3 regions of the Arthrobacter sp. TS-15 genome follow, and region 3 is predicted to be linked to each of the others. Evidence: riboswitches for the same ligand, from Rfam matches in the RefSeq annotation. Region 3 holds a riboswitch; each other region holds the start of a gene.
What was found. Region 3 has a riboswitch for cyclic di-AMP ahead of EU811_RS02610 (NlpC/P60 family protein). Riboswitches for the same ligand answer to the same signal wherever they lie in the genome.
Positions count from the first base shown of each region.

Region 1: linked by a shared signal. The riboswitch ahead of EU811_RS00745 (aggregation-promoting factor C-terminal-like domain-containing protein) and the one ahead of EU811_RS02610 (NlpC/P60 family protein) in region 3 are both predicted to bind cyclic di-AMP.
Region 2: linked by a shared signal. The riboswitch ahead of EU811_RS22355 (M23 family metallopeptidase) and the one ahead of EU811_RS02610 (NlpC/P60 family protein) in region 3 are both predicted to bind cyclic di-AMP.

Region 1 covers NZ_SDXQ01000004.1:30,900-35,355, forward strand. The annotation lists gene EU811_RS00740 (sensor histidine kinase) at 1-1,228, shown strand, start outside; cyclic di-AMP (ydaO/yuaA leader) riboswitch at 1,327-1,483, shown strand; gene EU811_RS00745 (aggregation-promoting factor C-terminal-like domain-containing protein) at 1,489-2,352, shown strand; gene EU811_RS00750 (glycosyltransferase) at 2,544-3,380, shown strand; gene EU811_RS00755 (pyridoxal phosphate-dependent decarboxylase family protein) at 3,396-4,456, opposite strand, start outside.
Region 2 covers NZ_SDXQ01000067.1:6,963-11,418, reverse strand. The annotation lists partial or broken gene resB (cytochrome c biogenesis protein ResB) at 1-607, shown strand, start outside; gene EU811_RS22360 (SURF1 family cytochrome oxidase biogenesis protein) at 597-1,454, shown strand; cyclic di-AMP (ydaO/yuaA leader) riboswitch at 1,881-2,052, shown strand; gene EU811_RS22355 (M23 family metallopeptidase) at 2,056-2,880, shown strand; partial or broken gene EU811_RS22350 (TrkH family potassium uptake protein) at 2,942-4,371, opposite strand.
Region 3 covers NZ_SDXQ01000006.1:294,184-298,639, forward strand. The annotation lists gene EU811_RS02600 (universal stress protein) at 1-420, opposite strand, end outside; gene EU811_RS23725 (FAD-binding protein) at 839-1,531, shown strand; gene EU811_RS02610 (NlpC/P60 family protein) at 1,694-2,491, opposite strand; cyclic di-AMP (ydaO/yuaA leader) riboswitch at 2,495-2,662, opposite strand; gene EU811_RS02615 (copper resistance CopC family protein) at 2,837-3,472, opposite strand; gene EU811_RS02620 (NCS2 family permease) at 3,588-4,456, shown strand, end outside.

The sequences.
Region 1 (4,456 bases), on a different contig from region 3:
CGCGAGGATCGACGGCTCAACCGTGAGAAGTTCGGGGCTCATCGACGCCCAAGGCAACCGCGTTTCACTCTCCGCAGCCGATGAGCAGGTCCTGTTGTCGCTCCCCAAGGACAACGTGCCGGTGGATCGATCCCTATCCAATGGTGACTACCGGCTGGTGGCAGTGGACACCTACGGTGATGTGATCGTGACGGGGCTGCCCTTGGCGGACAAGCAAAGCGCCGAGGCCTCGCTGGTGTGGACCATGGTGTTGGTTTCGTTGGGCGGATTGGTACTGATCGGCCTCGCCGGAACAGTGATCATCCGGCGGACCATGCGGCCGCTTGAGCAGCTCTCCGAGGTTGCCACCAAGGTTTCGCGCCTCCCCCTCGACGCCGGTGAGGTGGCACTTGCGGTGCGCGTACCGCCGTCGGCCGCTCATCCCGGAACGGAAGTTGGAAGCGTTGGCCATGCTCTGAACCAGATGCTGGAGAACGTCGCCAGTGCATTGGAAGCACGGCAGGAAAGCGAAACCAAGGTGCGTCAGTTCGTCGCTGATGCCTCACACGAACTCCGCACACCGCTCACCGCGATCCGAGGCTACACGGAGTTGCTGAGGATGACCGAGACCTTCACCGACGATGGCCGCAAGTCGCTGGCAAGGGTCCAGAGCCAATCGGAGCGCATGACCACGCTGGTTGAGGACCTGCTGCTGCTGGCGCGCCTGGACGAGGGGCAGCCCGTGAAAGTCGAGGACGTTGACCTGACCCAGTTGGTGATCGAAACCGTCAGTGATGAGAAGGTCATGGCGCCGGATCACATCTGGCACCTCCAGCTCCCCGATGAACCTGTGACAGTCCGCGGCGATGTAACGCAATTGCACCAGGTGCTTGCCAACCTGCTGTCCAACGCGCGCAAACATACCGATCCCGGCACCACCGTGGTGACAGGCGTCATGCTCTCCGCTGATGGCAGCGCAGTGGTCACAGTGACGGACAACGGCCCGGGCATTCCGGTCGATTTCCAAGGCCGGATCTTCTCCCGTTTTGCCCGCGCTGATGCCGCGAGATCGGGTTCTGAAGGCACCTCGGGACTGGGCCTTTCCATTGTGGATTCGATTGTTGCCGCCCATGGTGGCACCGTGGAGGTGACGTCCAGGCCCGGGCGCACTGAGTTCGCGCTGCGACTTCCCACGGTAAGCACCGGAGAAGGTCAGGCACGCCGGCAAGGCGACTCACCGGCGTCGTGATCTCTGTTACCTAAATGTGACTTCTGAAGAAACCTCCTGTACCGTCGAAAGGGTGGGTTTCCCCAAGGACCCACATCCGGGATGCGCCGAGCTCTGCCACTTCCCGGAGTCCGTTCTTCTTTGAGGCAGAGACGGGGGACCCACAGTCTCCGGGCCTGGCAATGTGCCGCCCTAGGGGTGAAGCCGCAGCGTGACGCGCGGCCGGATGACCTCATCCGAACCCGACAGCTAACTCCGCAGGCGCTGAGAGGTCACACAACATGTCTGAATTTAACGATCAGACGCGCCCTTCTGCGCGTCACCGCGACGAACACAACGCACCGCTCACCAAGTCGCAGTCCGTCCTCAAGAACGCTGCCCGCCAGGGTAAGTCCGGCCACCGCATGTCAGTCGTAGCCGGCGTTGTTGCAGCCGCACTGGGTGTTGCATCGCTCGGAACCGCCGCAAACGCTGCGTTGACTCTCCCTGAGGCGAGCCGCGTTGCCGGGACCCAGGCTGCTGCCCAGGTCAGCGCCAACAAGTCAGCTGAAATCTCCGCTTCCTTGGATGCTGCCGCCGCCAAGGGCGCAGCTGACCGGGCTGCCGCGGACAAGGCAGCTGCTGAGAAGGCCGCTGCCGACAAGGCTGCCGCTGACCAGGCCGCTGCTGAGAAGGCTGCCGCTGACGCTGCAGCCAAGCAAGCCGCCGACGCCGCTGCCGCCCAAGCCGCAGCTGAGAAGGCTGCCGCTGACGCTGCAGCCAAGCAAGCCGCCGACGCCGCTGCTGCCGCCGCCGCTGCGGAAGCTGCAGCTGCCGCTGCCACCCCGAAAGCCGTGGACGACCCCGCCGCTGCCAAGGCCTACGCCGCCAGCATCCTGGGCAACTACGGCTGGAGCGCAGCTGAGATGACCGCGCTGAACACCCTGTGGGAGAAGGAATCCAACTGGAGGACCACTGCCACCAACGCTTCCAGCGGCGCGTATGGCATTGTCCAGTCCCTCCCGGCCGGCAAGATGGCCTCCGCTGGTGCTGACTGGCAGACCAACTACCAGACCCAGATCAAGTGGGGCCTGAACTACATCAAGGAGCGCTACGGATCCCCGTCCGCCGCTCTGGGCTTCCACTTGGCCAACAACTGGTACTAAGCCAGACCGCTTCATTGCCGCGCCCGTTCCCGCCGTCCGCCCCAGTACCCACTGGAGCGGATGGCGGGAACGGGTGCGGCTTTTGCTGTTTTACAGGCGCCACCCGTGGTTCACAGGCGCTGCCCATGGTTCACAGCGCGGTCACAGCCTCCGCCTAGAGCCCACATAATCGGCCGTCGCATGCTGGATATATGACGCTCACAGCTCCCCGGCCAGCACTGCATAGGACGGTGCAAGTCCCTCCCGCCAGCACACCCGCGCTGGCTCCCGTCCTGGACATCGCCCTACCTGTGTTCAACCAGGAAGTCCGCCTGGAAGAAGACGTTCGCAGGCTACACGGGCACCTTGCAGACACTCTTCCGCACACCTTCCGGATCACTGTGGTGGACAACGCCAGCACGGACGGCACCCTGCGGATCGCCGAACGCCTGGCGAGGGAATTCCCCGAGCTTATGGTGGTCCGTCTTGATCGAAGGGGCCGCGGAAACTCCCTCCGTAAGATCTGGTTGTCCTCCGCGTCACCGCTGCTTGCCTATATAGACCTGGACCTGTCCTTCGACCTTTCGGCCGTGGCTCCTCTTCTGGCCCCGCTGATGTCGGGCCACTCCGACCTCAGTGTCGGCACGCGTCTGGCAAAGGCTTCGCACGGGAGATTCAGCCACCACCGTGACGTCATTGCACGCACCTACAATTTTCTGTTGCGCGTCCTGACGGGAGCGCGCTTCTCCGATGCTGAGTGCGGGTTCAAAGCCATTCGTGCCGACGTCGCCCGCCAGCTGCTCCCCTACACCCGTGATGAAGCATGGTTTTTCGACACCGAACTGCTGATCATCGCTGACCGCTCCGCTCTGCGCATTCATGAGGTGCCGGTGGACTGGAGCGACAATCCCGACTCAAGTGTCGACGTCGTACGTACCCTTTTGACCGACCTCAAAGGGTTGGCGGGGCTGACCCGCAAACTGCGCCGCGGGACAATTCCCGTCGCCGGGCTTCGCGCCGAACTGGGCCGGGGCCCTCACAGGCACTGAACTTTCCGAAGAGCGCTACGCCTCCGGTTCAGCCTCCACCGCGCCCCGTACGGCCGCGATGGACGCGGCCACATCACCAGCGTCCGTGGTCCAGTTGCTCACAGAGATCCGCAGGATCTCACGTCCTCGCCATGACGAACCGGACATCCACACCGCGCCCTCGGCCATGAGCCGCTGGGTGATGCGGTGCGTGCGATCGTCACTGCCGAAACTCACGGAGACCTGCGTGAATACGACGTCGTTGAGCACTTCCACTCCCGGGATCGCGGATAGTCCTTCAGCCAAAGCACGGGCATTTGCCGCAAGACGGTCCACCATGGAAATCACGCCGTCCCGGCCCAGCTGCCTCAGTGCCGCCCACACCGGAATGCCGCGGGCGCGGCGGGACATCTCCGGAACTTTCTCGAAAGGGTCCCCCGGTCCGGCATCAGTGGCTATCAGGTAACTGGTGTGAACACTGAAAGCACGCCTCAAGGCTTCCGGGCGGGCCACGATTGCCAGGCCACAGTCGTAGGGGACGTTCAGGGTTTTGTGTGCGTCCGTTGCCCACGAGTCGGCGTCCTCAACACCGGCCAGCCGGGTACGCAGCGTTGGGCTCACAGCCGCCCACAAACCAAAGGCGCCGTCCACATGTACCCATGCACCGCGATCGTGGGCCACGGCTATGGCCTCCTCCATGGGATCAAACGCACCGGAGTGGAGGTTGCCGGCCTGCAGGCAAACCAAGGATGGCCCCGGCTGCTGATCCATGGCATCGGCCAAGGCATCGGGAAATATCCTGCCCTCGTCGTCGGCGTCTACCGGAACGCATGCGCCCAAGCCCAGGTACCGCAACGCGAGATCGACGGCCGCGTGCCGTTCCCGTCCTGCAAAGGTTGTGATGCGCGGTGCCCCGTTGAGGCCGAGTGCTTCGAGGTCCCAGCCCGCCTCGTCCATTAAGTACTGGCGGCCAGCCGCCAGCCCCACAAAATTGGCGGTGGTGGCGCCAGTGGTGAATCCGACGTCGGCGGTGGCGGGCAGGTGCAGGAGGTCCAAAAGCCAGGCGGCGGCAGATTCTTCAATCGCGGCGGCGGCGG
Region 2 (4,456 bases), on a different contig from region 3:
CGGGGTCTACACCTCAACGGTTGTCGTCAAGGTTCCTGATGCCCGTCCGGCGCAATTGGGTTTCGTGGGATTCTTCCTGCCCTCCGCCATCAAAAATGATGAAGGGGTCGCTTACAGCTTCGACCCGGACCCGCTGAACCCCCAACTGAACCTGAACTCCTACTACGGGGACCTGGGCCTGGACGACGGTGTGCCGCAGAATGTCTACAACCTGGACGTGAAGGATTTGACCCAGCTTAACGGGCGGGAACTGCCCGCCAAGGGCATCACCTTGACTCCGGGTGGCACGTACACGCTGCCCGAGGGCAAGGGAAGTATCAGCTTCGATGGCCTCAAACGCTACATCGGTGTGGACATCCGCAGCACCCCCGGACAGACCGGCGTGCTGGTCTTTTCGTTGATGGCCGTCGCGGGCCTGATGGCTTCGTTGTACGTGAACCGTCGGAGGGTCTGGGTTCGTGCCGGCGCCCACGAGGACGGGCGGACGATGGTCGAATACGGTCTTCTGGCACGGGGCGAAGACCATCGCCTGGCCGCCGAGGCGACGGCCATCCGCGCACTGCTGGCCGGGCAGTGGCAGCTCCAGGAGGGCCCCGGTGGCGTATAGGTTCCTGCTGTCCTGGCGTTGGGCCGGTTTCCTGATGGTCGCGGCACTGTTTGCCGCCGCGTGTATTGGACTGGGAAACTGGCAGATGGATCGCCGGAACCAGGCCGTGACCGAGATCCGCAGGGTCCAGGAGAACTACGACAAATCCCCTATGCCGTTCAAGGATGCCCGTCCTTATTTTGACGTCGCCGACCCTGAGGCGAAATGGACGACCGTATCCGTGACTGGCCGGTACCTTGGGCAGGACCAGAGAATCGTCAGGAACCGGCCGAACAATTCCGCCGCCGGATACGAGGTATTGGTCCCGTTCCGGGTGAGCTCCGGTGAGACGATCGCGATCAACAGGGGATGGCTGCCGATCGGCAATGACCGGCCCGGATACCCCGACACCGTGCCTGGCCCGCCGACCGGCGAGGTTACCGCGGTCGTCCGGATCAAACCGTCCGAACCTGATCTTGGCCGTGACGCACCCGAGGGCCAGCTGGCCAGCATTGACCTGTCCTATTACGGGAAGCAACTCGATTACCCGCTCATGAGGGGCAGCTACGGGGTGATGGCCTCGGAGTCCCCACAGCCGGCCGTGGCCCCCCAGCAGCTCGCCGCGCCGGCGGTCAAGGAAGGGTCGAACCTGTCCTACGCCCTGCAGTGGATCACGTTCGGGATCCTGGCCTTCGTCGGATTTGGATACATGGCACGGCAACAGGCCCGGATCGGTCGCGAGGAACGCGACATGCCGGACGACGTGGCGGACCCGGTTGAAGCCCTTCAGCAGCCCCGGGCGACATCCCGACCCAAGCGCTCCGGCTCCGAAGAAGAAGACGCGCTTCTGGACTCCATGGGACTCTAACCCCCCGGCCTGGGCAAGGATGACAGCGGCAACCAGGCCGTCACGCCGTCACCGTGAGGAGCGTGCCCGCCTGGTTGTCCGGGCCGATCCGTTGCCGCGGAAACACCGTCCCTTTGGGGAACCATCAGGATCCCTTGCTGGCCCTCGCGTACACCTCAGCACGGGGCAATCGACACAGCTCTGTGCCCGGCACGCCCGGGACCGGAACCATCCGGATGTGGGGTTCGTTGGTGCCATTAGCTGCTCATCTGAAGATACGCACCTATGTAGCTTGGCTTGGGCTGCGAGAAGCGAGACCGGGACAGGCACCAGCGCCCACGCCGCGCACGTAGTGTCACGAAATTGTAACGATGAGGCTTTGCGGCTACTATTAGTTCAGGTTTTTCTGTACTAAAACCCTTGATGCCGCACGCTCAGCCCCGCCGGTGGCATCAAACGACTATCCCTTTTACGGCGGGGGTGGAGGACCCAGAATCGGCAGCCAGCCTGCCTTGGGGTGAAGCCGCGATGTCGGTGGTCAGATGGCCACCGGGGTGCGGCCGGGTATTTCCTTGGCCCGAACCCGACAGCTAACTTCGCAGGCGAACCGAAAGGATCCCCCTTGTCTTCCTTATCCCCCCATGGCCGCCGCCGAAAACCAACCTCCGGTCCCTTGCTTCGCGCGGCCGCCCGGACGACTTCCCGGGTTACGCCGCAGCACCGGGGTGTGCCGGCTGCCGGGCCGCGCGTGAGCCGACGCAAACAGGTCACGGCTGCCGCCACGCTGAGCGTCGCCGCGATTCTGACCGCTTCTCTAACGGCCGCCCACGCCGGACCGGCCCCCGCCGGAGCCGGCCCCGTTGTGCAAGCCTCAGCGGCGAAAGCTTCCATTGCGCCGGTTCAGGCCTCTGCCGGGGCGTCCATCAGCTATGAACGGCCCGCTGTCACCACCGAGCAGGCGCCGTTGCCCGTGCCCGCCAAGACCCAGGGTGCCGCCGCGGGCACGGCATCTCCGACGGCTGTCTCCCCCGCACCGGCTGTTGCCCCCGCTGCTTCCTCTGCCCGGCTCGGCGCGCCGCTGGCCAGCATGTCCGTCACGTCGCCGTTCGGTATCCGCTCCAGCCCGATCAGCGGCTCCGGGGAACTGCATACCGGACTGGACCTCGTGGCAGCGTGCCAGACCGCGGTGTTCGCCGCAGGCAATGGAACGGTCGTGGAGGCGGGTTGGTCACCCTATGGGGGCGGAAACAGGATCGTGGTGGACCACGGCAACGGCTTGAAGAGTACGTATAACCATCTGGCGTCCATCGAAACCTCTGTCGGGGCGACCGTGGCCGCCGGCCAGCGGCTCGCCGCGGCCGGGACCACCGGAGCCTCCACCGGCTGCCACCTGCACTTCGAGGTGCTTTTGAACGGTCAGACAGTGAATCCGCAGGGCTGGATGTGACCCTGGAGGGCGGCACCACTCACCTCGAAGAGGCGCGGCTTGTCGATCGAAGGGCACGCGGCTAACCGATGATCGGTCGCTCTTCGGGAAAGTGGTACAGCTGGCTGCGCTGGCGCAGGGCCAGTGCCGCGGCCAGGGTGACAGTGCCGACACGGCCGGCGAACATCAGTGCCGAGAGCACGTACACCCCGGAGGGCGGCAGTTCGGCACTGAGGTTGGTGCTCAGTCCCACGGTGGCGAAGGCCGAGATGGTCTCGAACAGTACCCTGTCAAGGGAGGCCCCGCTGATCTGCAGGAGCAGGAAGGCGGCGACGGAGACGAGGGTTGCTCCGGCGACGATCACCGAGATGGCCACCCGCATGGTGCCTTGGGGGATGGTGCGGCCGTAGACCTTCACGTCGGCATCGCCGCGTGCTTCGGCCACGATGGCCAGGAACATGACGGCGATGGTGGTCACCTTGATGCCGCCGGCCGTGGACGCCGAGCCACCGCCTGCGAACATGAGCGCGTCGGTGAGGAGCATCGTGGTCGATTCCATCTGGTTCTGGTCCACCAGGTTGAACCCGCCCGAGCAGGTCATGACGGAGGCAAAGAGCGAATGGATGACCTTCTCCCCGCCCCTAAGTTGCCGATGGTCCGGACGTTGTCCCATTCCTTGACGGCCCACAGGACCGTGCCTGCGCCGAGCAGGATGAGGGAGACCTGGATGGTGAGCTTGGTGTGGAGGTTCCACTTCTTCCAGTTGAGCCCGTTTTGCTGGAGCACCATGACCACGGGGAAGCCGAGGCTGCCCAGGAAAACGCCCAGCATCAGCGGAACCAGGATCCAGAGGTCGGTTTCATAAGGGACGATTCCGTCGGAGTGCGGTGTGAACCCCGCGTTGTTGAAGGATGAGATGGAGTAGAAGACGCCGTGCCACACGGCCTGCCAGAACGGTTCGCCCAGGACCAGGAAGCGGGGGGTCAGGGCCAGGGCCAGTACCGCTTCGATGACCACGGAGGTCACGATGACGATCCGCAGCAGCGCACCAACTTCACCGAGCCTTCCGGCGTTGTTCATGGCTTCCTGGGCGATGAGCTTGCCGCGCACGCCCAGGCGCTTGCTGACCATGAGGGCCAGCAACGAGGCCAGGGTCAAGGTACCGAGTCCTCCAACGAAGATGCCCACCAGGATGACGAGTTGGCCGAAGAAAGACCAGTGCGTGGCCGTTGATACCACGGTCAGGCCGGTGACGCACACGCTGGAAACGGCCGTGAACATGGCCTGGTGTAAGGGTGTTCGCTCGCCGGACGCGGCGGACGCGGGCAGGGACAGCAACCCGGTAAAGAGCAGAATCACCACCACAAAGGCGCTGAAGGCGAGGCGGGCCGGGGAGGTGTTGGCGATGTTGTCGATGAGGTCGCGCAGCCCGGTCAGGATTCCCGCTCCCTCGTGGTCCGGCGCACCGGGCCCGCGGGTGGCGGGCTTGGGCCTTGACTGGTTCCGGGCCATGGGCATTCCCTTGATTGGCGGGGCGATGAAGGTTTGGGGACTCTGGGGCCGGACGTTAGAGGTTCCACTTCGTGCAGGGCGGCCA
Region 3 (4,456 bases):
CAGGAGGCGCCCGACGAACCCACCGCGACCCCTGCTGCCGAACACCAGCAGCGCGGCCTCCTCGGAAAGGTCCAACAAGACACCAGCGGCATCACCGTTTTCCACGGAAGCATCGACGTCAATGGCATATCCGGAGACTTTGTCCAAGGCTTGACGAACGATCGCATCAGCGCCTTCGCGGATGACAGAATCGTCAACTGTTGCGTAGCCACCGTCCAAGCCGGAGGCCGCGAAAATTGGCACGGAGTATGCCGTGACAATATGCAGCGGAAGCTGGCGGCGCTCCGCCTCCCGTGCGGCCCAAACCAAGGCGCACTGACCGTGCTCTGAACCATCCACCCCGACGACGATGCCACCAGGTTCCACAACCTGGTCCTGGCCGTCCGGTGACTCTTCACTGTGTCTTCCGTGCTGGTCCATGGGGGCCTGCCTCTCCACCTACTGCTTGATGTTCCGGCTATTCTGCCAGAGGATCCCGGCCTGGAACTTCCAGACTGTTTTATTGCCAACGGCCGGGGCAGGAGAAACCCGGAAATTCCTCCTCCCAATGCTCACTATTCTCGGTCAGCAGTGGCGAATCAAGACGACATTTGGCTATGTGCATAACGGTCAGGGCTCGGTTCCCGGCGGTCCCTGGGGTGCTCGCGGCGAAGAGACAAAACGCGCAGGCGGAGAGGCTATCCATGGCCGAAAAAGTTCGGTAGTGTTCGAGTCACCGAATGGCCGGAAAACGTGTCTCACACCACACGCCCCGGTCATTTACTTGCGGCCGCTTGGGGAACTCGGACGCGATCCCACGCGATGCCGAAAGGCACACACGTCAAGGAGGAACCAAGCAGTGTCACTCACGCCTGATTCCGGCACGGAACGCACCACCACCGTGATCATCGGAGCCGGCCTGTCCGGCTTGGCAGTTGCCAGCGAACTCAGCCGCTACGGCGTGGGTTCGATCGTGGTAGACGGGTTCGGCGCGTTATCCACTACTGGACCGTCCGTCCATACAGGCATGCTCAAACGCACCGACGCCGCAGATCCGGCAGCAATGCAGGAACGAAACGAAATCCTTCGCCACCTGAGGAACTACGCTGCCAGTCATCACCTGGACGTTCGCAACACCACTCGCGCTGTCCGCTTGGATTTCCTGGGCTCAGATCCCTCACGGCATATCGGATACGGTGTGGCCGCCAGCATGACAACCACAGGCCTGAGGACCGGGCTCCACGCATCCGGCCCCCACGAATCCCATCCTCGCCAGTGGGCAATCCACACAGCCCAAGGCGTTCTCCTGGCAGACCACGTAGTAGTGACACGCTGCGCCCAAAGCCAGCTACGGCGCATGCTGGCCGAACTTGGCATAGCAGTCGGCCAGAATCTTGCCGCGGCCATGCGGGCCGTAGGAATGCACCTGGTGGGCGTCGGAGACCTCATCACTCCGTCCCCCAAGGAAGTGCTGCGGCAAGCCAAAGCAGTGGGTCAGGCCATCTCCTCCAAGGTTGCCCTGCCGGCGGGTCCCGGCGTCGCCATCGCCTAGGAAGTCCCGCAAGCAAACGCGCTACCACCCCCGCAAGCCGGCCAAGTCCGCCGTCGTACGTCCCGTACTGAACTTTTACGAACAGAACTTAACGCCAAAGGCCGGTGCCTCCGGAGACATAAGTCTTCGAAGGCACCGGCCTTTGAACTGAAGCGTGAGGCTTTATGCGCCAGCGCGTACGTAGGTCAGGGGACCCGTTGCGGTCAACCAGCTGATCGGGTGGATGCCCGTCTGGTTGCCGTTGATGCCACCGCTGATGGCCTGGCCGTTGCCGATGTAGATAGCAACGTGGCCGGACTGGACGATCATGTCACCGGGCTGGGGATCGCTGACGACCTTGCCGTAGTTCATGAACTGCATGGGACCGAGGTCGCCTACCGGGATACCTGCGGAACCAAGGGCCTTTTCGACCATGGCGGTGCAGTCCTGGAAGATACCAATCTGTGCGTAAGCCGAAGCAACCATGGCTGCGTTGACGCCGCCGGCGGCGGGGGCAGCTGCAGGAGCAGCGGCAACCGGTGCGGGTGCGGCAGCAACAGGAGCAGCAACCGCGGCCTGAGCGGCAACGGGAGCTGCAGCAGCAGCCGTGGTGACAGCTGCCTTCTTGGCTACAGGGGCCTCAACAACGGGGGCCGGCTTTTCGATGACCGGAGCTGCTACGGAAGCAACTGCGGGACGCTCGAAATTGACGGTAGCCGTCGACAGGGCGGTAACAACCTTGGTGGGTGCCTCGGAAACGGTCTCAGCAACCGTTGCGGGGCTGGAATCGCGCTGAACCGGGGTCTCAGCTGCGTGAGCAGCAATGGAACCGGTCAAAACGAGGCCAGAGGCTGCTGCGATAACAGCTGCCTGACGACCAGCGCCTGAAGCGTTGCTGGCAACTGCCTTCGAGATGGAGATGAACGGATTAGGACGTACGCTGTCCGCCTTACGACGGCCGCGAAGAATGCGTGAAGACATGAAAGAGCCTCTCCCGATGCCTGCGAGGTTAGCTGTCGGATTCGGATGGGAGTCACCCGGCCACTATCTCCCGCTGTTCAGCGAAAGCATCGTGACTTCACCCCAAGGCACGCTCGAAAGCGACCTAAATTGGGTTCCCCGTCTCTGCCGTAGGTTTGTCTGCGAACGGATTCCGGACTGCGGCAGAGCTAGGCAATCAGGCCGGAAGTGCCCGCTACGTGGAACAGGCACAGGAACTACGGTACGCGATGATTCCCCCGAAGTCACATTTAAGTAACGGGAAGTGGGCTTCTGGCGTGTCGCGGTAACCGATTCGAGATATTCGCAGCTACGTAGAAAACCGCGCTATTCCGCGGGAGTATCGCCCTCTGAGTCGTTGGACGCCGCCAATTTCTTCCGTGCGGTAACGGCGAGATAAATAACGAGACCCACAGCCACAACAGCCAGCCCCACAATGCTCCAAGGGAAAGGTTGGGAGGCGTCGGCGGCTGGCTCATTGTTACCGGCAGTCCCTGGTGCGGCGGTGCCCACTGTTGGTACCGCAGCTGAGGAAGCCGAAGCCGCTGGTGAGGCACCCGCCGTACCACTCGCCGACGTCGAGCCTCCTGCGGCGGCTGTGAACGTGAAGGTGCCCTCAATCGGGTGCGAGTCGGAGCTGACCACGCGCCATACCACTGTGAACTCGCCGGCAGGGGCGCCCTCGCGGAGCTTCTGAACGGCCTGGTTGTCGATGATTTCGACCGGACCGTCCGCCCAGTTCTCGCCGCCAGCCGTCACCGTTACGCCCGAACCGATCGCGAGCGGGCGGTTGTTGAACGTAATGGAGACCGACGCCGGGACTTCCGCAACGCGGGCACCGTTGGCTGGCGCTGTGGACTCGGCGACGTCGTGCGCGGACGCCGGTGCCGCTGCAAACAGCAGGGCGGAAGCAAAAGCAAGAGCAGCGACGACGGCGGCCAGAAGCGGGCGGATGGTACGCATGGGGCGGTTTCTCCTAGTGTTGGCTTCCTTACAGACTAGGCGAATCGTTGGGAGGGCCCGCACCGGACAACATAGGATTTGAGAGCAAACTCCCCCTCGATCCCCGGAGACCTTCATGCTTAAACAAGGTTCTGCAGTCGACCGCTACTTCAAGATCTCCGAACGTGGATCCACATATTCGCGGGAAATCCGTGGCGGCTTCGCGACCTTCTTCGCCATGAGCTACATCGTGGTGCTCAATCCACTGATCCTCTCCGGACCCGATTCGAGTGGCGCGTCGCTGGGTTTCACCGCCGTGGCGGCCACCACGGCGTTCGTTGCCGGCATCCTGACCATCCTCATGGGAGCCTGGGCCAAGCACCCGTTCGCCGTGGCCACAGGCTTGGGCGTCAACGCGTTCGTCGCAGTCACGGTGGCATCGCACCCCGGGCTGACATGGCCGGACATGATGGGACTCGTGGTACTTTCGGGCATCACCATGCTCATCCTGGTGCTGACCGGATTCCGGACTGCAGTGTTCAAGGCGGTGCCCGAAGCCCTCAAAACGGCAATAGTTGTGGGCATTGGCCTCTTCATCGCCCTCATCGGCCTGGTCAACGCCGGCTTCGTCCGGCGCATCCCCGACGCCGCCGGTACCACCGTTCCACTCGGTTTGGGCGTGGACGGCAAGCTCCTTGGCTGGCCCACCCTGGTATTCGCAGTGGGCCTGATCCTCACCATCGCACTGGTGGTCCGGAAGGTCCGCGGAGCCATCCTGATAGGCATCGTTGTGTCCACCGCGCTGGCTGCCATCCTCGAGTTCACTCTCCACATTGGCCCAAGCTTTGACGGCACCAACGTCAACCCCCGCGGCTGGTCCCTGGTGGCCCCCAAACTCAGTGAATGGGGCGCACCGGACCTGTCCCTGATCGGCAAGGCCAACCCGTTCGGCGCCTTTGAGCACCTCGGTTTCATCGGTGCAGCTTTGCTGGCATTCGTGATCCT